DNA from 3 places in the Acinetobacter thutiue genome. Region 3 is predicted to be linked to each of the others. Evidence: predicted binding sites of a transcription regulator. Region 3 holds the regulator's gene; each other region holds the start of a gene.
The links. Region 3 encodes PhoB, which activates phosphate uptake and scavenging genes when phosphate is short. Its sites were predicted from a motif close to TGTCATNAANCTGTCATAA; they were not measured.
Positions count from the first base shown of each region.

Region 1: the regulator PhoB is predicted to act here: its motif matches at 875-893, upstream of QTA56_RS08390 (inorganic phosphate transporter).
Region 2: the regulator PhoB is predicted to act here: its motif matches at 1,245-1,263, upstream of QTA56_RS02535 (porin).

Region 1 covers NZ_JAUDZE010000002.1:508,435-510,716, forward strand. Annotated here, with positions in the region: gene metH (methionine synthase) at 1-502, opposite strand, end outside; gene QTA56_RS08390 (inorganic phosphate transporter) at 941-2,282, shown strand, end outside.
Region 2 covers NZ_JAUDZE010000001.1:539,238-541,519, forward strand. Annotated here, with positions in the region: gene QTA56_RS02535 (porin) at 1-1,106, opposite strand, end outside; gene QTA56_RS02540 (HIT family protein) at 1,359-1,772, opposite strand; gene QTA56_RS02545 (YARHG domain-containing protein) at 1,859-2,128, opposite strand.
Region 3 covers NZ_JAUDZE010000006.1:73,724-76,005, reverse strand. Annotated here, with positions in the region: gene phoR (phosphate regulon sensor histidine kinase PhoR) at 1-649, opposite strand, end outside; gene phoB (phosphate regulon transcriptional regulator PhoB) at 658-1,368, opposite strand; gene QTA56_RS12775 (TetR/AcrR family transcriptional regulator) at 1,606-2,282, opposite strand, start outside.

The sequences.
Region 1 (2,282 bases), on a different contig from region 3:
TGAGGGCATGGGTAGCTTCAATATAGTTTTCTTTTAGTTCATCAAAGGTAATGTTGCGGAAAGCAGGGTCATTTACATTTGGTGAAATTGAGCAGGTGCGGGAAGTGGGACCAAGCACACCTGCAACAAAACGAGGCTTGTCTGGGGTGGAATATTTTTCACAGGCTTGTTTGGCGAGCCGAGCCGCTTCACGGTTGATCTCTGGAACGAGGTCTTCCATGTGGTAGTCAGACATGGAAACACGGGTGCCGTTAAAGCTGTTGGTTTCAATAATGTCTGCGCCAGCATCCAGATAGGCTTCATGAATGCCCTGAATAATCTGTGGCTGCGTTAATACCAGTAAATCATTGTTGCCTTTAAGGTCTGATGCCCAATCTGCAAAGCGTTCACCACGATAATCTTCTTCTTGTAATTTATGGCGTTGAATCATGGTTCCCATTGCACCATCAATAATCAGGATACGCTGGGCAAGAAGTGATTTCAGGGTGGCAAGTGTGGACATAAGGAACCCCAGTACATAGCAAGTTTAAAAAGCAGTCGCATTGTAACAGAAGCTACGCCAAAGCGTGTATTTTCAATGCCCAGTCAGGGTGATTCATCAGACCAAATGGAAAATGTCATAAAAACTTCATTAAGTTGTCATAATTGAGCTGAATAATGCTTAAAAAGAACGCAAATAATCTGAAATATGACAGTAAGATGTCATATTTCATTGTATTTGTTGCAAAATCAGACAAACAGTTTTGGTTTAAAATTATTTTTATTAACATGCTGTTTTTAATAATTAATTTTTTAAAAAATAGTGAGATTGTCCTAATAAAATCCCAGAAAATGTGACAAAACTATGAAATTTTGGCTTCATGTGACAGTCCTTTGTCATATAATTGTCATAATTTAATTAAACAATACAGGGGATTTAATTATCCTCTTGCCGTCATACATGAATTCTAATCTTCCTCCTGTTTCGGATTCACCGCTTGCCAGTTCACAGGCAAAATCGACGAATGTGCATGTTCCTACACCGAAATTCTTTATGCCGGTGTTTTTAACAATTATTATTGCAACACTTATTTATATTGGTTTTCAGGTGAGCGCTGATTTGGCGCATGTTCCACCATTAAGTTTATATTCAGTTATTCTTCTATCAACGGCACTTTTTATTGCGCTGGGCTTTGAGTTTGTCAATGGCTTTCACGATACAGCAAATGCTGTCGCGACGGTGATCTACACCAATGCATTGCCTGCTCCTGTGGCTGTCATGTGGGCGGGCTTCTGTAACTTCCTTGGAGTTATGGTGGCGAGTGGTGCGGTTGCATACGGTATTATTGCCTTGCTTCCTGTTGAACTCATTATGAATGTGGGAAGCGGGGCTGGTTTTGCCATGGTGTTCGCCATGTTGATTGCCGCAATTTTATGGAATTTGGGGACCTGGTTTCTGGGCATTCCAGCATCAAGTTCACATACCCTGATTGGTTCGATTTTAGGTGTAGGTATTATGAACTACATTCTAAATTCGAGTAACGGTGGTGCATCTGGCATAGATATGGATCAGGTGATTAAGGTCGGTAAGGCCTTACTGTTCTCTCCACTGATTGGTTTCGCCTTTGCGGCTATTGTCTTTTTATTGGTAAAAACAGTTTTTAAGCGTCAACTAGAACTGTTCCAGCCGCCAGAAGGCAACAAGCCACCACCACCATTAATTCGTGCCATTCTGATCTTTACCTGTACAGGTGTAAGCTTTGCGCATGGTTCAAATGATGGGCAAAAAGGTATGGGGCTGATCATGTTGATTCTGATTGGTTTGGTGCCGTTGGCGTATTCTTTAAACAAGAATCTTGATGCAAAACACTTACAGTCATTTGAACAACTTTCAGTACAAACAGCGACTGTGCTTAATGTCAATCAAAATGAGCTGACAGATGCCAAAGCACGTGATGTGCTAACCAAATACATCCAGACCAAAGAACAGACACCTGAGGTTGTGCCTGCACTTGCCAGCATGACTGCACATTTGGGTGAGCGTGTTGCCAATTATGGTGACTTGAAAGCCATTCCAGAGGCAGCGGTAAGTGAAATCCGTAATGATATGTACTTAAGTACCACCACATTCAAGCGTCTGGATAAGGCTGAGGCTTTACCTGAGATGAGTCAGGATCAGGCAAAAGTTGTAAAAGAATACCGTGGTAACCTGGATTCATTCCTGCAATATATCCCGAACTGGGTGAAAGTTGCGGTGGCCTTGGCCTTGGGTCTGGGTACGATGGTGGGCTGGAAACGTATCG
Region 2 (2,282 bases), on a different contig from region 3:
TTATATTCCATGCCTAAACCGATTGTGGTTTTTTTGTCGTTATCTTTCTGCCAATCGATTTTTTGCTGTCCTACTACACCATAAAAACGCGCTTGCTTATTGATTTGGTAATCCGCACCTACACCATACAAATCGTTTTTACGGTCTTCTTTACCATCAACTTCAGTTTTAGCAGAGATATATTCTGCTTTTAACTTAATTGGTGTTGATGGAATTGCATAAGCACCCGTTACACCAAAAGCATTTTCTTTTAAGCCTTTAAAACCAGTCACAGTATCATCTGTTGGTTGAGCAGTTTGCCATAACCCACCAAGTACCAAACCATCAAGGCCTGCTGGTTTTAAGTCTAGTGAACCAGTTACACGAATTGCGTCAGTATAAACACCAGATAAGCTATAAGCGTTATACTTTGATGCAACTGCAAAGTTACCCGCAACTGCTGCCGCTAAACCAAAATCTTTATTTTCATAAGTGATCGAGGTCGAGATACCATCACCAAAACCATTGCGGCTACCTTTTTGACCAACTGCAGCATTGGTTAAAGGTATAGTGACATCTTTACCAGTCACAGGATCTTTGGTTGTTGCATTTTCATTTTGTTCGCCTTGCTGGAACATAATGTTAAATGCTAATCCACCCAGTAATTTTTTATCAGTTTCAAAACCAATGACGTTGCTTAAACGATCTTCACCAGCAAGAACCTTGGTCATATCCAGTTCAGTGTGATCGTTAAAGATATCCTGGTTGTTGCCCGCAGCAGTTTTTAAGTAAGAATCAAACTGACCGATTTTTAAAGTGGCAATCCCATCAGATTTGATACCAACAAAGCGGTTACGCATACCCCAGTCAGCATCAGAACCAGCGCCATCAGTTGAAACACCCCATTCTGCTAAATAAACTGCTGAAAGGCTATCAGTAAGTTTCTCTTCACCCTTTACACCAATACGCGAAGCGTTAGAATTTACTTTAGTTACGCTTTCGTCTTTAAAGCCATTTTTATCAATTTGATCCAAAGTCACATTGAGCTTACCATACAATGTTGGTGCTGCTTGCGCTGCATTCATGGCTAAAGTTGCTACAGTAGCAGCAAGAAGCAATTTTTTCATTGAGATTTCTCCAAAACACTTTTTTGTAAATGGCAGTTGCCTTAGTTACTGTTATAAGCTTGCTTATGTACAAAAAGTTACACAGCTCACTGACTTGTATGCAGTATCGGCAAACTGTGTGACAGAGAAGTGAAAGAAAAATGACAATTTGATGACGGTTTATATTTAGTAATAATTCTATTTCTCATTTATTATTAAATAGTTATAAAATAAAAAACGGAGTAACAACTCCGTTTACGAAAAAATTATCAGTTACAGGGCAGCCTTAATCTTTTCAGCCATCGCCTTAATCTTTTCCTGATCACCCATTTGAGCCGCGTGTCGGCCTAGATGATGAATTGAGCTTGGAATCAAATGGAAATGCACATGCGGCACAGTTTGACCAGCAGCTTCGCCAGAAAGTTGCATGAGTACAATACCTTTAACATCCAGTGCTGACTCAATCGCACGGGCAATCTTTTGAACGATCTGGATGGTGTAGGCGGCTGCATCGGCAGGGAGGTCTAACAATGTCACTGCGGGAGTCTTTGGAATCACTAAAGCGTGACCATCTGCCTGGGGCATGATATCCATAAAGGCAAGAACCTGATCATCTTCATAAATTTTAATCGCAGGCAATTCGCCACGAAGAATTCGGGCAAAAATATTTTGGTCATCGTAAGCCATGATGAGTCCCTTAATATGGATATGAATAATTCAAGTTTCCTCTCCTAAAAAATAAAAAGGAGAGGACAAAATCTAATAATCAGTTTCTATTTACAGTCCAGCTCTTTTTGACGAGCTTTAATCTCATCTAGACGTTGTTGCTCTTTGTCAGAAAACTTTGGCTTGGTGGTATGGCAGTTTTCATTGCCGTACTTGGCTTTGGCATCTGCATCCTTGAAACAGAAACCCTTAGACGCATAAATGAGGTTATAGTCATCCTGCAACTTTTTACATTCTTGTTCTGGTGCTGCGGCTTGAACACTAAACCCTGTAAGGGTTATTAATCCAGCAAAAACCGCAACTGTAAACTTCTTCATGAGGTGATCCTCTAATTTAAAAGGTATAAACCAAAAGTCTTGTAGAATAAAAGATTCTGCATGCTTTTGGTCGCAACGTTAGTACTAATATAAGGCGTATTAATGAAAATTCAATAGTGTATTGGAATATCTAATAAGCTTTTTTAAACTTGAT
Region 3 (2,282 bases):
GGGTAATGTCATAGGCGACCAGCAACCGACTTTCACCCCCAAAACGGGTCAGTTTCACCTGTACATAATGTTCTTCATCCATTTTGGCCTGTAGACGAATGCCATCGGGTGCCTGATCACTATGCTTGAAATATTCAATAAAGTTGGGTTGGCGTAAAATCGCCAGCAAGTTACGTCCACGGTCCAATGGGCTAATCCCCAGTAATTTTTCCGCAGCAGGATTCCACCATTCAATTTGATGCTGGTCATCAATCAAGACCACCGCCTCAGCCAACGCCACCAGAGAGGATTGTGCGCGGTCGATCAGTCCGACCATTTCCGCCTGAACAATACGTTCCTGACGCTGGGCACGGTAAACATTGAACAGCAATGCACCCCAGATACCATTCAGGTTGGGTGGCACATCGTAGGGGCGGTTGGAAATCCAGTCATTGACCAGATAAAGCGAGCGTAGCTGGAGGGCAAAAAAAACCACGAACGCGATAAAAACACAGCTCCAGAAGTATCCGACCCCGAATCCAATCAAGCTTGCAATCAATAAGAAAAACAGCAGCAGCCTTAAATCCTGTTTTGCAAACGTCCATAAACTGCTGTAGCGAAAACGCTGGTGTTCACGTGCCAGTTCAGGGACGGGATAGGGTTCATACATAAAGGATTTTAACCTGCTGCTAAATCAGCGCGTGTAGAGAAACGATAGCCTGTGCCACGTACCGTCTGTACAAAACGATCCACCCCAAATGGTTCCAGCACCTTGCGCAGGCGACGGATATGCACATCGATGGTACGGTCCTCAATATAGACATTACCACCCCAGACCTGATCCAGCAATTGGGCACGGGTATAGGCACGTTCAGGATGGGTCATAAAGAATGCCAGCAAGCGGTACTCAGTTGGCCCCATATCTAAAATACTGTTGCCAAAACTGACTCGCTGGCTGACAGGATCAAGCATCAGGCCATTGGCATCAATCACCTTTTCACCGCTGAGCGCATTGGCACGGCGCAACACCGCCTTGATGCGTGACACCAGTTCACGGGTGGAGAATGGCTTGGTCATGTAGTCATCCGCACCTGCGTCGAGACCCTGTACCTTATGGTCTTCCTCACCACGGGCGGTGAGCATGATCACGGGAATTTCCGCCAGGTTCTCATCGCGTTTCAGGCGGCGGCACAGATCCACACCACTGACTCCGCCTGGAAGCATCCAGTCCAGCAGAATAAGTGCGGGACGCTGATCAACGATGATCTGGTGCGCCTGTTTGGCATCTTCAGCCTGTAGACACTGGAAGCCCGCCATATCCAGAGAGGTATGGATCATTTCGCGGATTGGTAGCTCATCATCGACAATTAAAATATAGTCATCTTTCACAGCGCAATACCCTTAAATATGGTTTTTTAGTTATGACAGGCTTATTACAAAGATTAATTATGACAATATCATTGCAAAAGAGCTGATAAAGTCGAATTTAGCAATAAATTGTGACAGTTGTGGGGCAGAGCAGTGACCAAATGATGACAGTTAAACGATCAATAAAGCCATGCAATTCATTTATTTAACTCTACCTCAGTTTTAGGGTTGTATCTGTCATAAAACTGTAAAACGATTTTAATTTTTTTTGGCTGTGGTCTCAATAAAGGACAGGAACACTGCACAACAGGCCGCTAAAACATCCTCCAGCGGCTGCTTGAAACCCTCGGAAACCCAACGGATAATAATATGCGTGACATAGCCATTCAGCCCTGTTGCCATTAAAGACACTTCTTCGGCACTCTGTGGGGCATTGGGCATGGTGATCATCACGAAGCCCTGAATGATACGGTCAAACTGGGTCAGGGTTTCTTGAATGGTGGCCTGATTATGTAAATCCTGCACCAGCATGGCATCAATATAAATGATCCGTGCCATACGTGGGTCATCCTTGATGGTGCTGAGTAGGGCGGACAATCCTGCCGTGACCATGTTCTTCGGTTCAGGCGCAGCCATGAGTACCGCCTGGGTCAGGCAGGTCTGCATTTTCTCAATCATTTTCAGGAAAACCGTCTGAAACAGTTCCTCACTTTTCTTAAATGATTCATAGAAATAGCGTTCAGTCAGCTTGGCTTCATTACAGACATCCTTGACTGTCACGGAGAAGAATCCCTGTGTGCCATACATGGCAATGCCTGCCTCAATCAGTTTTTCGCGGCGTGCTTCCTTGCGCTCAGTCAAGGAGAGACCCTTGAACTGACGTTCTTTGCTATCAGTCATGTTTTTCTTGCGTGTCGATCGATCTTGAGTTGCCA